DNA from 2 places in the Streptomyces sp. NPDC127190 genome. Region 1 is predicted to be linked to the other one. Evidence: predicted binding sites of a transcription regulator. Region 1 holds the regulator's gene; the other holds the start of a gene.
What was found. Region 1 encodes HspR, which represses chaperone genes until heat shock. Its sites were predicted from a motif close to TTGAGNNNNNNNNNCTCAA; they were not measured.
Positions count from the first base shown of each region.

Region 2: lon (endopeptidase La) is a predicted target of HspR. The motif match lies at 5,111-5,129, and genes of this name have one in related genera.

Region 1 covers NZ_JBHXVE010000004.1:408,776-416,065, reverse strand. The annotation lists gene ACFVIU_RS09990 (hypothetical protein) at 1-462, shown strand, start outside; gene ACFVIU_RS09985 (hypothetical protein) at 459-1,682, shown strand; gene ACFVIU_RS09980 (hypothetical protein) at 1,679-2,290, shown strand; gene ACFVIU_RS09975 (WhiB family transcriptional regulator) at 2,418-3,797, shown strand; gene ACFVIU_RS09970 (hypothetical protein) at 3,837-4,097, shown strand; gene ACFVIU_RS09965 (heat shock protein transcriptional repressor HspR) at 4,197-4,646, opposite strand; gene dnaJ (molecular chaperone DnaJ) at 4,652-5,821, opposite strand; gene grpE (nucleotide exchange factor GrpE) at 5,861-6,526, opposite strand; gene dnaK (molecular chaperone DnaK) at 6,523-7,290, opposite strand, start outside.
Region 2 covers NZ_JBHXVE010000001.1:498,840-506,129, reverse strand. The annotation lists gene ACFVIU_RS02225 (multifunctional oxoglutarate decarboxylase/oxoglutarate dehydrogenase thiamine pyrophosphate-binding subunit/dihydrolipoyllysine-residue succinyltransferase subunit) at 1-1,016, opposite strand, end outside; gene ACFVIU_RS02220 (ATP-binding protein) at 1,317-2,441, opposite strand; gene ACFVIU_RS02215 (response regulator transcription factor) at 2,438-3,178, opposite strand; gene ACFVIU_RS02210 (spermidine synthase) at 3,327-4,004, opposite strand; gene ACFVIU_RS02205 (rhomboid-like protein) at 4,175-5,002, shown strand; gene lon (endopeptidase La) at 5,152-7,290, shown strand, end outside.

The DNA.
Region 1 (7,290 bases):
TTCGAACGCGTCCTTCAGGTACGCACCGACACCGGCGGCGAACTCGTCCTCAACGCCTCGGGAGGCCGCTGGGCACCCGTGGACTCGGTCAGCCACTGGGTGTGGGGAGCCGGGGCCGAGAAGGCCGAGGACAACCCCACGGTGCTGGAGACGGCCGACCGGGCGTGGCCGCTCTACCTGACGGCGGCCTGCTCCGTGCTGGGGGAACCGACGTGGGAGGGGACCTGGGAGGCCGAGGACTTTCCCGACACGCTCGGTGGCCTCGAGCTCGCCGATCCGGAGGACCGCCTCGATGAGCGGGACCCGTACCGTCTTGCCTACTGGCTGCCCCGGTCGGGCACGGGACCGCTCGTCGTCATGGCCGTCGCCCTCGCGGTGGGAACTGCACACGCCGAATGGGACGGCGCCGCGAACATGTCCGTGACCTTCCGTCCGCGCCCGGTTGAGCTGGAGGCGATGTGAGCACACCGCTGATTCCGGAGGACGTGGAAACCCTCGCCGTACAGCTCGCCAACGAGGAGGCCAAACGCGCCGCGGACGCCCGCTCTCCCAAGGGCAGCAAGGCCATAGCCAAGCGCCTGCGGGCGGAGGCCGCCGCCAAGGGTATGCAGGTCAAGGAGTACATCGAGGCCCTGACCAAGAACTCCGAGGGGGTCAGGGCGCCCGAGGGGACTTCCCCCACCAGCGCCCTCTGGTCGTACGGCATCGAGCACCCCGACGCGCCCCTCAACAGCTGGGACCAGCACTTCCTCGACAACCGGTACATCGCCGAAGCCTGGGCCCAGATCCAGAACGGGACGAGCCCCGGTTCGGCCCAGACACTGGAAACCACCGCGGGTGGCCGCGCGCTCAACGCCATGTACCTGTGGGAATCGGAGGTGCTCGAGGCTCTCGGCGGAGCCGAAAAGGGCTTCACCATCGACTGGACCCGCGAGTGCTGGGGCACCATCTCCGAGACCTACGCCGCCGAGGCGAAGGGTCCGGTCGTCGTCTTCGCCCAGTACGCCGACACCCGTTCCATCCTCTACAAGCGTGAGCTGCCCACCCTGCACGCAAATCCCGATGTCGGCCTGGACGGCATCAACTTCGCCTACGAGGCGCCGGTTACCTGGCCGGAGCAGACGCGGACCGAGCTCGGCAGCAACGCGGCCCGTGCCCAGCTCCAGTTCAACGACCCTACGGCGGCTCACTACATCGACCCTGAGACGTACCCGGACCAGGACCCCGAGCAGCGCAGGGCCGCCGTGGAGGCGGAGTTCACCTCGGTGGCGAACGAGCGCGCCGAACGCGCGGCTGAGAAGAAGGCGCGGGAAGCGGCTGAACGTTCGACCGAGCAGACATCCGAGCAGACTGCGGAACAGTCGGCCGAACAGACCGCAGAGCAGACCGCAGAACAGACGACCGAGGCGGAGGCGGCCCCGCCGAACGCTGAGATCACGGAAGTCACCGAGGTCACCGCGGAAAGCGAGGTCACCGAGGTCACCGAGGTCACCGAGGTCACCGAGACCAAGCATCAGGTCCCGGAACAGACGGCCGCGCCGACGGTCTCCGTCCCGCTGTGGCAGCTCGGATTCCGCCCCAAGCCCGTACCCATGAAAGCCGCTTCCTACGACGCCGCGACCTCACCGGCACCCCCGGCCCCGGGTCTGGAGCAGCAGAACACAGGAGCTGAGTTGGGATGAGTACGACGCCGCTGTCAGGTCTGCGCCGCTTCCTCCGCCAGGACAAGAACGACACCTGGGCCGTCCGTCTGCTGCCCCGCATCGTCTTCGGCCTGGCCGCCGCCTACACACTGGTCGCCATCGCGGCCCAGAGCGGCTCCTCCTTCATCACGGTGTGCACCCTGCTGGTGCTCGGCGCGATCGTCTGGCTGCTGCGTCGCCGGGGGCAGCTGCTGCTGGCCCTGGGTTCGACCATTCTGACGGCCGCGGTGGCGGGTTATCTTTCCGCCGCCGGTGAGAGCGCGCGCGGCGCCGCGAGTGCCGTCCTCACCGGCCAGGCCGTCTTCGGCTACTGGGCGCTCGCCGGGATGGCGCTGCTCGGTGCGTGGATGGTGAAGGAGCACCCGGGACGACGCGGGGTGACGGTCGTACTCGCGGATGCGGTCCTCGTCGTCGCCTCCGTCATCGGAATGTTCGCGCCGCAGGCCGGCGTCCCGATCGGGTTCGTCGGCCTCCTCGCGGTGCTGGCGCTGCGCGGCGGTACAGCGAAGGCACTGCTCACACGGGTGCGCAAGAGGGCGCTTACCGGCAAACGGCGCATCAGGGTACGTAGAGGCAGTGGTGGTTGACACCGCTGTGAACGTTTCGTCGCGTCACTGTCTCAGCTCTGTACGCGGTTTGCACATGCGTTGCAGCCGTTTTGACAGGTGCTTTAGAGTCCCCAACGCTCAAGGATCACCACGGGGGACTTCACACATGCGCCTGGCACGTCGAACGACGCTGCCCGCACTGCCCGCGCCTCGCGTGCGCGAACGGCATCGGGAGGCGTACATACCTGACGCGGCACTGCCCTGCCGCCGCCGTCCGGACGTCTTCCAGCACCCGCTGCTGGAGAACGCCCCGGACTCCGCCGGGGTTCCCGGCACCACGCCCGAACAGCGGCGCCAGCATCTCGTCCTGCTGCGCACCGCCCGTGACCTGTGTGCCTCCTGCCCGCTGTGGGCGGAGTGCCTCCAGGACGCGGTGGCCTACGCCGAGCCCTACGGCTACGCGGCGGCCACCACCCCCGAGGACCGCCGCCGGATGCGCCGCGCCCTCGGCATCGGGGACGCCTCGGGCGACCTGCCGACGCGGGTCGCCGAGGGCGCCGACGACCAGGCCCGACGGCTGGCCCGGCTGCGCTCCCGCACCGCCGAAACGATTCGTCCCCGCCCCTCCGACCAGGGCCTGCCCAGCCTGGAGCAGATCCTCGACGCCTTCGACCTCCTCCAGGACGAGCCACCGCACGGCCCCGAGGAGCCGGAGCACCCCCTACCCACCCTCAGCACAGCAGACCCCGGGCCGACCGGGTGGCACACGGAAAGCGGGAACGAGCACATGGCAGCGGCCGGGGCCGGGGAGCGGACCCCCTTCTCGTACGAGGATCCCGCCCAGGCCGTACGACAGGCCCTGCTCGGCCCGCTGGTGCGCGCGACCCTGCCCGCGCTGGCCAGCCTGGAGCAGTTCGTCGCGATGCTGGCCTGCCTGCCCGGCAGCGACGTCCGTCCGGAGGCGCTCGGCGAGATCCGCGCCGTGAGCGCCGCCGTCACCGCCCTCGTCCCGGAGCCCGCCGACGACTCCGCGCCCGGACCCCGTCTGCTCGGCGGGTCGGTCTCGGTGGAACTCGCCACCAAGGACCCGGTGGCCGCGCTGCGCCGGGACGTGATCAACCCGCTGCTGCGCGAGCTGGCCGTGAGCCTCGGCAACATCGAGACGGTGGCGACCATGCTGGCCGCGACCGGGGACGGCGCCGACGACGGGCTCGCGACCATCCGCGGGGCCCTGCACCGGCTCCACACCCACCTTCCGCACCCGGCCCCGGACGGCCCCGTCACCCATGGCACCGGCACGGCGGCCGTCCCGGAGCAGCGCCGCCGTCCCGCCACCGTGCCCAGCATCCGCGCGGCGGTGGAACGCGCGGTGGCGGCCTTCCCGGGACCGTTCTCCGCCCGCGACATCCAGCGCGCGCTGCCGCCCGGCGTCTACGGCGACCCGTCGAAGACCATCAGCAACGTCCTGTCCGCCCTGGTGAAGTCGGGCCGCCTGGAACGCGTCTCACGCGGCACCTACCAGCGGGCCGAGGACCCCCTGTCCTGACCCGCCCCTTACGACCGACGGCACTCTGCGAGGATCCCGATGACCGAACCGACGCCCCCTGCTCCCACCCCGGGCACCGACGCCCAGGTGCACGTCTTCTCCCCCAACGCCGGGCTGATCGACGGCGTCCCGGTCACCGCCCCGCCCTACGGCGACATCCAGGAGGTCATCCTGTCGATCCTCCAGCAACGGGCCCAGCAGCTCGGCGCCCCCACCCCGGCGACGATCAACGACAACCGGTACGGGGGCGCCATCCGGCTGCTGGTGCACCCGGACGGCGTGACGGAGCAGCTGGACTGAGTCGGTTCGGGTCGCTCAGAGCGCCTGCCTCGCCCCTGGGCACGACGAAGGGGCCGGCGGGATCACTTCCCGGCGGCCCCTCGTCCTGTTCCACTCGAGTCAGTCCGTCTGCTGCCGCTTCGGTCGCCACACGACCAGCGCGCTGGTCTGCTGGACCTCCTGGTACGGGACCAGGTCGCGGCGGTAGGAGGCGTGGACGGCGGCCTCGCGCTGGCGCATGGTGGCCGCCGCGCCGTCCAGGGCCGCTTCCAGTTCCGCGACGCGGGACTGGAGGGCGGCGACCTGGTTCTCCAGTTCGATGATCCGCTTGATGCCGGCCAGGTTGATGCCCTCGTCCTGCGACAGCTGCTGCACCTGGCGGAGCAGCTCGATGTCGCGGGCCGAGTAGCGGCGGCCCCGGCCGGCGGTGCGGTCGGGGGAGACCAGGCCCAGGCGGTCGTACTGGCGCAGTGTCTGCGGGTGGAGTCCGGAGAGCTGGGCCGCCACCGAGATGACGTAGACCGGGGTCTCCTCGGTCAGTTCATACGGGTTACGTCGACGGCCGTCCATCTCTCTCAAGCTCCCTTCGCAGCCTCGAACAGCTCCGCCCGCGGGTCCTCGCCCGCGGTCGCCTCGCGATACGCCTCGAGCGCGTCACGAGCCTTCCCCGACAGGTCCTTCGGAACACTCACCTCGACGGTGACCAGCAGGTCGCCGTGGGTGCCGTCCTTGCGGACCGCGCCCTTGCCGCGGGCGCGCATGGTGCGGCCGTTGGGCGTGCCGGGCGGCAGCTTCAGGGTGACGGCCGGGCCGCCCAGGGTGGGCACCCGGATCTCGCCGCCCAGGGCCGCCTCCGCGAACGTCACCGGCACGGTGACCGTCAGGTTGTCGTCCTTGCGGCCGAAGACCGGGTGGCTGCCGACGTGGACGGTCACGTACAGGTCGCCCGCCGGGCCGCCGCGCTCGCCGGGCGCGCCCTTGCCGCGCAGGCGGATGCGCTGCCCGTCGGTCACCCCGGCCGGGATGCGGACCTGCATGGTGCGCGAGGACTTCGCGCGGCCGCTGCCCTTGCACTCCATGCAGGGGTGCTCGGCGATCAGGCCGCGGCCCTTGCAGTCGGGGCAGGGGTCGGTCAGCGAGAAGCCGCCGCCGGAGCCCCGGGCGACCTGTCCGGTGCCGACGCAGGTCGGGCACACGCGCGGTGTGCCGTTCTTGTCGCCGGTGCCGGAGCAGGCCTTGCAGGGGGCCTGGGAGGACATCCGCAGCGGCACCGTGGCGCCCTCGATGGCCTCCGTGAAGCTCAGCGTCACCTCGGTGTCGACGTCCTGGCCGCGGCGCGGCTGGGTGCGGGTGGCACCGGTGCCGCCGCGGTTGAACAGGCCCCCGAAGACGTCACCGAGTCCGCCGCCGAAGCCGCCGGCCTGGGCGCCGCCCGCGCCTCCGAAGAGGTCGCCCAGGTCGAAGTTGAAGGAGCCGCCGGCGCCCGGCCCGGGGCGGAAGCCGCCGTTGCCGAACAGGGCGCGTGCCTCGTCGTACTCCTTGCGCTTCTTGGGGTCGCCGAGGACGTCGTTCGCCTCGGAGATCTCCTTGAAGCGCTCCTCGGCCTTGGCGTTGCCCTTGTTGGCGTCCGGGTGGAACTCGCGGGCGAGCTTCCGGTACGCCTTCTTGATCTCGGCCTCGGTCGCGTCCTTGGGGACGCCGAGGACCTTGTAGTAGTCCTTCTCGATGAAGTCCTTGGTGCTCATCCCCGGCGTCCCTCCTTTCCGACTGCGCCGGTTGTCACGTCAGCCCTCGTCCGGGCCACCGCTCTCCTTGTCGTCGGCCTTGTCCGCCTCGGTGGCCTTCTCCTCGGCGCCCTCGGCCTTGACCGTCTGCGCGCCGGGCTGCGGCTCGGCGACGGCCACCCGCGCGGGGCGGATGGTGCGCTCGCCGATCCGATACCCGGGCTGAAGGATCGCCACGCAGGTCGTCTCGGTGACGTCCGGCGCGTACGAGTGCATCAGGGCCTCGTGGATCGTCGGGTCGAAGGGCTCGCCCTCCTTGCCGAACTGCTGGAGGCCCATCTTGGCCGCGACGGTCTCCAGCGACTCGGCCACCGACTTGAAGCCGCCGACCAGTTCGCCGTGTTCCCGGGCGCGGCCGATGTCGTCCAGGACCGGCAGCAGCTCGGTCAGGAGGTTCGCGATGGCGATCTCCCGCACCGCGACCCGGTCCCGGTCGACGCGCCGGCGGTAGTTCTGGTACTCGGCCTGGAGGCGCTGGAGGTCCAGCGTGCGCTCGTTGAGCGCCGTGCGCACCTGGTCCAGCTGGGCCACCAGGCCCGCGTCTGCACTTACGTCCCCGGCCGGGGCCGCCCCCTCCTCGGGGGCGGCCTTCGACTCGGCGTCGTCGGGGGTGGCGCCGGAGGGGACGTCGGACTCCTCCTCGAAGCCCGGGGTCTCCTCCGTCACGCGGCACCGTCCTTGCGCTCGTCGTCCACGATCTCGGCGTCCACCACGTCGTCGTCGGCCTTGGGGGCCTCGGCGCCGGCGGCGGCCTGCGCGGCCTGGGCGTCGGCGTACATGGCCTGGCCGAGCTTCTGCGAGACGGCCGCGACCTTCTCGGTGGCGGTGCGGATCTCGGCGGTGTCCTCGCCCTTGAGCTTCTCCTTCAGCTCGGCGACGGCGGACTCCACCTCGGTCTTGACCTCACCGGGGACCTTGTCCTCGTTGTCCTTGAGGAACTTCTCGGTCTGGTAGACCAGCTGCTCGCCCTGGTTGCGGGCCTCGGCGGCCTCGCGGCGCTTGTGGTCCTCCTCCGCGTAGCGCTCGGCCTCCTCGCGCATGCGGTCGACCTCGTCCTTCGGCAGCGAGGAGCCGCCGGTGACGGTCATCTTCTGCTCCTTGCCCGTGCCCAGGTCCTTGGCGGTCACGTGCATGATGCCGTTGGCGTCGATGTCGAAGGAGACCTCGATCTGCGGGACGCCGCGCGGCGCCGGCGGCAGACCGGTCAGCTCGAACATGCCGAGCTTCTTGTTGTACGCCGCGATCTCGCGCTCGCCCTGGTAGACCTGGATCTGCACGGACGGCTGGTTGTCCTCGGCCGTGGTGAAGATCTCGGAGCGCTTGGTCGGGATCGTGGTGTTGCGCTCGATCAGCTTGGTCATGATGCCGCCCTTGGTCTCGATGCCGAGGGACAGCGGGGTGACGTCGAGGAGAAGGACGTCCTTCACCTC
Region 2 (7,290 bases), on a different contig from region 1:
AGCTTGTTCAGGGTGTCCTGGCTGGTGCCCTGGAACTCGGCCGGGTAGTCCATGGAGCCGACGCCCATGATGACCGACTGGCCGGGCATCAGACGCGGGACCGAGTGGACGGTGCCGAGGCCGCCGGGGTTGGTCAGGGAGACCGTCACACCGGTGAAGTCGTCCATCGTGAGCTTGCCCTCGCGGGCGCGGCGGACGATGTCCTCGTAGGCCTGCCAGAACTCGAAGAAGTTCAGCGTCTCGGCCTTCTTGATCGCCGCGACGACCAGCTGGCGGTCGCCGTTCGGCTTGACCAGGTCGATGGCGAGACCGAGGTTGACGTGGGCCGGCTTGATCAGCGTCGGCTTGCCGTCCTTGACGCCGTACGACCAGTTCATCGACGGCATGGCCTTGATGGCCTGCACCATCGCGTACCCGATGATGTGCGTGAAGGAGATCTTCCCGCCGCGGGCGCGCTTGAGGTGGTTGTTGATGACGATGCGGTTGTCGAACAGCAGCTTCACCGGGACGGCGCGGACCGAGGTGGCGGTCGGCACCTCCAGCGAGGCGTCCATGTTCTTCGCGACCGCGGCGGCCGGACCGCGCAGCACGATCTGCTCCGGGCCCTCGGGGGCCGCGGCGGCGGGAGCGGGCTTGGCCGCCTTGGGCTGAGCGGGCGCCTGTGCGGGCTGCGCCGGCTTGGCCGGGGCGGGAGCCGGAGCCGCGCTCGCGGGCTTCGGAGCGGCCGGAGCGGCGGCCTGCGGGGCAGGGGCCGGGGCGGCGGCCTTCGGGGCCGGGGTGGTGGTCTCTGCGGCCCCCGCGGCCGCAGTACCCGCCGGAGCCGGGGTGGCGGGTGCACCCGGCTTGTAATCGGCGAAGAAGTCCCACCAGGCACGGTCTACCGAATTCGGGTCCTGGAGGTACTGCTGATAGATCTCGTCGACGAGCCACTCGTTCGGACCGAACGCGGCAGCGGGGTTCTTCCCGGCTTGGTCGTCGGTGGAGACGCTCGGGTTACTGGGGGACTGTGGCGACACGGCGGCAACCGCCCTCTTCCGCTTCACAAGGTGATGGACAGCGGGAATAAAGGCTACGCCTCCATCGGCGGGAAGGTCAGGCCGAGCAAGGTCATCGTCGCGTAAGTCACATCGGAAATCTTGTTTCGGGGCTTGATATGGCGGGAAACAAGCGTGGTTCCACTGTGGGAGGGTGCACGGGCCGGGCCCGGCGCGCCTTCGTTCGAAGGGTGGCGCGGGCCTGCTCCTGATCACACGTGTCCAGCTGCGCGGAAGGGCAGCGACCGGCATGGATCTTGTGCCTCCGGTTCGGACTTTACGTCAACTTGGTGCGGAAGTCAGTCCCGGGAGAGTGACGATGATCCGGCAGCCCCGCTCGGATTCGGCCACACCGATCCGGCCGCCGTGCAGATCCACCGCCCAGCGGGCGATCGCCAGCCCGAGGCCGGTGCCGCCGTCGCTGCCCGGGCCGTGCGGCCGGGTCACCGCACCCCGGTTGAACCGCTCGAACACCTTGTGCCACTCCGACCGGGGGATGCCGGGGCCCTCGTCCAGGACCTCCAGCTCCAGCGACTCCGGCTGCGGCCCGCGCCGCGCCCGCACCGTCACCCGGCCGTGCGGCGGGCTGTGCTTGACCGCGTTGTCGATCAGGTTGGCGACGACCTGGTGGATCCGCTCGGGGTCCGCGTGCGCGGTCAGCTCCGGCGGGGAGACGTCCAGGTGCAGATGGACGTCCGTACGCGTGTGGCGGCCGGTGTCCGAGGCCAGCCCGGCACGCGCCGAGGCCGCCATGTTGGCCTCCTTCAGCACGCCCGAGAGATACGGCCACACCTCGAAGCGGCGCATCTTCAGCGGTACGACGCCGTTGTCGAGCCGGGACAGGTCCAGCAGCGTCTCCACCAGCCGGCCGAGCCGCTCGGTCTGCTTCAGGGCCGTCCGCATGGTCTCCTGGTCGGGCTCGGTGACCCCGTCGACGATGTTCTCCAGCACGGCGCGCAGTCCCGCGATGGGGGTGCGCAGCTCGTGCGAGACGTTCGCGACCAGTTCCTTGCGCTGCCGGTCCTGGGCCTCCAGCTCGTCGGCCATGACATTGATCGTCTGGGCCAGGTCGCCCAGCTCGTCCCGGCGGTTCTCGCTCACCCGGCGGGTGTAGTCGCCCTCGGAGATGGAGCGGGCCACCGTGTTCATCTCGTCCAGCGGCATGGTGAGCGAGTGCGCCACGAACTGCGTGATCAGCAGCGTGGCGATCATCGAGAAGACCGTGATGAAGCGCAGCTCGGTCTTGGTGTGCACCGCGATCATCGACAGACCGGTGGTGATCAGCACCGAGATGACGACCAGCGCGCCCAGCTTGGTCTTGATCGAGAACGGGCGTACGCCGCCCCAGGGCTCCTCCACGGGACTCCCGGGGCTCCTGGGTGCGGCCTGCCGCCCGGCACCGCTCATGGCGTCGGCGTCTCCAGCGCGTACCCGACCCCGTGCACCGTGCGGATCCGCTCGGCGCCGATCTTCCGGCGCAGCGCCTTGATGTGGCTGTCGACCGTACGGGTGCCGGAGGCGTCCGCCCAGTCCCACACCTCGGCCAGCAGCTGCTCCCGGGAGAGGACCGCGCGCGGGGTGTTCGCCAGGCACACCAGCAGGTCGAACTCGGTCGGCGTCAGATGGACGTCCTCCGACCGCACCCGCACCCGGCGCTGGGCGTGGTCGATCTCCAGTTCGCCGAGGCGCAGGATGCCGCTGCGCGGGGTGGCGGCGGCCAGCGCGGCCCGCTCCACCCGGCGGAGCAGCACATGCACGCGGGCCGCGAGTTCCCGCATGGAGAACGGCTTGGTCATGTAGTCGTCGGCGCCGACGCCGAGCCCGACCAGCATGTCCGTCTCGTCGTCCCGCGCGGTGAGCATCAGCACCGGCACCGGCCGCTGCGCCTGCACCCGGCGGCAGACCTCCAGGCCGTCGAAGCCGGGCAGCATGATGTCGAGGATCAGCAGGTCGGGCTGCCAGGCCTCGGCGGTGTCGACCGCGGCCGGACCGTCGGCCGCGGTCTGCACCAGGAATCCCTCTGCGCGGAGCCGGGCCGCGATGGCGTCGACGATCGTGGTGTCGTCCTCGACGACCAGCACCCGGCGCTGCGCGCCCGGTGTGCTGGTCGCCGCACCGCTCTGGGAGGTGTGTGTCTGCTCCATCGCCCGCCCCTGCTTGTTGCTTTCCGGAACCCGTGGGGTGATCCCATGTCTGCGATCGACGCGTGAGGACCGGCCGGGGGACCTGTTGAGAGATCCGTTGACTGATCCGCGTCAGGGCAGCACATTACGGGGACTCGCCGTGCCGTCGCTATCCAGGGCGGACGCCGAGGTGCACGGCGTCGGGAACGCCCCGGGCAACGGGGACCTCTTCGGTACGCACCTGACGGAACCCGGCATTCCGCAAGCTTCCTTCAAATTCCGGAGAGGGCTCGGCCGACCACACCGCGAGCACCCCGCCCGGCCTCAACACCCGGGCGCAGGAACGGAGTCCGGCCGGTGAGTACAGACTGCCGTTGTCCTCGGTGACGGTCCAGCCCGGCCCGTTGTCGATGTCGAGGCACAGCGCGTCGAACGTGTCCGATGTCTCATTGACGTAACGAACGAGATCGGCTTCCACGATCTCCGTCCGGGGGTCGGCGAGCGCCCCGGCGGACAGCTGGGCGAGCGGCCCGTCCCGGTGCCAGCCGACGACCGCGGGCTCCCGCTCCACGACCACGATCCGCCCCCAGCGCCCGTCGGCGGCGGCGTGCGCGAGCGAGAAGCCGACGCCCAGCCCCCCGATCAGCACCGCCGGCTCCGGCCGGCCGTCCAGCGCGTCGTACGCGGCGTCGACCAGCAGCCGCTCCGAGCGGCCGTCGGAGGTGTCCATCAGGAAGCAGCCGTTGGCGATGATCTGCAACAGCGCGCCGTGTCTGCGCAGCACCACCTCGCCGTACGGCCCGTCACGCCGGTCCAGCACCACAGGAGAGTCGTCCAGGGCAGTCATGCGTCCATCCTGCTCGAACTGGGCATTTCCTTCACGGGAATTGCGGATGACGCGGCCGTGGACGCAATCGGACGGTGAGAGGTTGCTGTGAATCCGCTCTCGCGTGGCGTCGGTCATAGACAGCGGCCCGCGCAACGCTGACTGTGGGCGTAACGGAAGGAGCGCCTCAGGTGGAACGGACCGCGACGGGCCCGGTGGCGCCCGCGCTCCCGGCGGACTCGCCTCTTCCCGGCGGAGTCGTCGTCGCGGACCTGCTGGACGGCATGCCCGCCCCGCGCGCCGCGCTGGCCGGGGCCGCGGATGTGCGGAAGGCCGTGGACACGACGGGGACCGCGCAGGCCGTGGCGGTGGCTCCCGTCGTACGGCGCCCGCCGTCCGCCCTTCCGGCGCGGCTCGGGCGACTGGTGCCGACGCCCGTCGGAACCCCGTTCACCTTCGGCTATGCGACGCTGCTGGCCGTCACCTCCGTGATCGCCATGGTGGCCGACCCCGCGCTGGTGCACGCCCTCTACCGGGACTCCAGCACGGACGTGTTCCACCTGGCGTGCTCCCCGGTGACCGTGCTGGTGGCCAGTGCGCTGTGGATCGCGGGCGGGATGGTCTCGCCGTACGCCTTCGCCTTCGTGCTGGTGCTGACCGCGCTGGAGCGCCGGATAGGCGGGGCGCGGGCGGCCGCGGTGTTCCTGTCCGGGCACATCCTGGCCACCCTGGCGACCGAGGTGCCGGTGGGCCTGGCCGTCGCCCTCGGCCACCTCCCCCTCACCTCGCTGCACCGCCTCGACTACGGCATCAGCTTCGGTGTGGCCGCCAGCACCGGCGCCCTGGCCGGCCTGCTCACCCCCTGGCTGCGCTGGCCCCTGCTCGTCTCGGTGGCCGGGCTGCTCCTGGACGACCTGGCCGCCTTCACCGATCCGATGACCGACTGGGGCCACCTCATCGCCCTGACGATCGGTGTGCTGGCCTGGCCGCTCGTCCGCCGCTGGCAGCGCCGCGCCTGAGCGCGCTCACCCCTCGCACTCCCCGAACCGCCCCCGTGGCACCCCCACCCCTGAACGTGATCGCTGAGAGCGAACACAATCCAGGGAACAATCCCCCTAGCCAGAACATTGAGTCGGTACAGCTCAAGTTACCGGCCTAAGGGGAGATCATGGCTGCTGAGTCACCGGCTTTCACTCTCGTCCTGCCCGTGCTGCCGCTCGACGACGAGGTCGTCCTGCCCGGCATGGTGGTTCCGCTGGACCTGAGCGATGCCGAGGTACGGGCCGCGGTGGAGGCCGCACAGGCCGCCGCCCGCTCCGAACCCGGAAAGCCCAAGGTGCTGCTGGTGCCGCGCATCGACGGCACCTACGCCAGGACGGGTGTGCTGGGCACGGTCGAGCAGGTCGGCCGGCTGGCCGACGGTGACCCGGGAGCCCTGATCCGCGGCCGCGGCCGGGTCCGCATCGGCGCCGGCACCACCGGCCCGGGCGCCGCCCTGTGGGTCGAGGGCGCCGAGGTCGCCGAGGAGGTGCCGGACCCGCTGCCGGGTCAGGTCGCCGAACTCGTCAAGGAGTACAAGGCGCTCGCCACCACCTGGCTGAAGAAGCGCGGCGCCTGGCAGGTCGTCGACCGGGTCCAGGCCATCGACGGCGTCGCCGCGCTCGCCGACAACTCCGGCTACTCGCCCTTCCTCACCACCGAGCAGAAGGTCGAACTGCTGGAGACCACCGACCCGGTGGCCCGGCTCAAGCTCGCCACCCAGCAGCTCCGCGACCACCTCGCCGAGCAGGAGGTGGCCGAGACCATCGCCAAGGACGTCCAGGAGGGCGTCGACAAGCAGCAGCGCGAGTTCCTGCTGCGCCGTCAGCTGGAGGCCGTCCGCAAGGAACTGCGCGAACTGAACGGCGACGCCAAGGACGCGGCCGAGGAGTCCGACGACTACCGCGCCCGCGTGGAGGCCGCCGACCTGCCGGAGAAGGTCCGCGAGGCCGCCCTGAAGGAGGTCGACAAGCTGGAGCGGGCCTCCGACGCCTCGCCCGAGGGCTCCTGGATCCGCACCTGGCTGGACACCGTCCTGGACATGCCGTGGAACGTGCGGACCGACGACAGCGCCTCCGCGTACGACATCCAGGGCGCCCGGGCGATCCTCGACGCCGAGCACGCGGGGCTCGAGGACGTGAAGGAGCGCATCACCGAGTACCTGGCGGTGCGCAAGCGGCGCGGCGAGCGCGGCCTCGGCGTGATCGGCGGACGGCGCGGAGGCGCCGTACTCGCCCTGGTCGGGCCGCCCGGTGTCGGAAAGACCAGTCTGGGAGAGAGCGTCGCGCACGCCATGGGCCGCACGTTCGTCCGGGTCGCCCTCGGCGGCGTCCGGGACGAGGCGGAGATCCGCGGTCACCGCCGTACCTACGTCGGCGCGCTGCCCGGGCGGATCGTGCGGGCCGTCAAGGAGGCCGGGTCGATGAACCCGGTGATCCTGCTCGACGAGATCGACAAGGTCGGCTCCGACTTCCGCGGAGACCCCGCCGCTGCCCTCCTGGAGGTCCTCGACCCGGCGCAGAACCACACCTTCCGGGACCACTACCTGGAGGTCGAGCTGGACCTGTCCGACGTGGTCTTCCTCGCCACCGCCAACGTCCTGGAGGCGATCCCGGAGGCCCTTGCCGACCGGATGGAGATCGTCCGCCTGGACGGCTACACCGAGGACGAGAAGATCGTCATCGCCCGGGACCATCTGCTCCCGCGCCAGCTGGAGCGGGCGGGCCTGGACCGGGACGAGGTCACCGTGGAGGAGAGCGCGCTGCGCAGGCTCGCCGGCGAGTACACCCGCGAGGCGGGAGTGCGCACCCTGGAGCGGTCCATCGCGCGGCTGCTCCGCAAGGTCGCGGCCCAGCACGAACTGGGCGAGCGGGAGCTGCCGTTCACCGTGACGGACGCCGATCTGCACGCGCTGATCGGGCGGCCGCGCCATGTGCCCGAGTCCGCCCAGGACCCGGCCGAGCGCCGTACCGCCGTCCCCGGCGTGGCGACCGGCCTCGCGGTCACCGGCGCGGGCGGTGACGTGCTCTTCGTCGAGGCGTCCCTCGCCGACCCGGAGACCGGCGCCGCGGGCCTGACCCTCACCGGCCAGCTGGGCGACGTGATGAAGGAGTCGGCGCAGATCGCGCTGAGCTTCCTGCGCAGCCACGGCGCCGAACTGGAGCTCCCGGTGGCCGACTTGAAGGACCGGGGCGTGCACATCCACTTCCCGGCCGGCGCGGTCCCGAAGGACGGCCCGAGCGCCGGCATCACCATGACCACGGCCCTC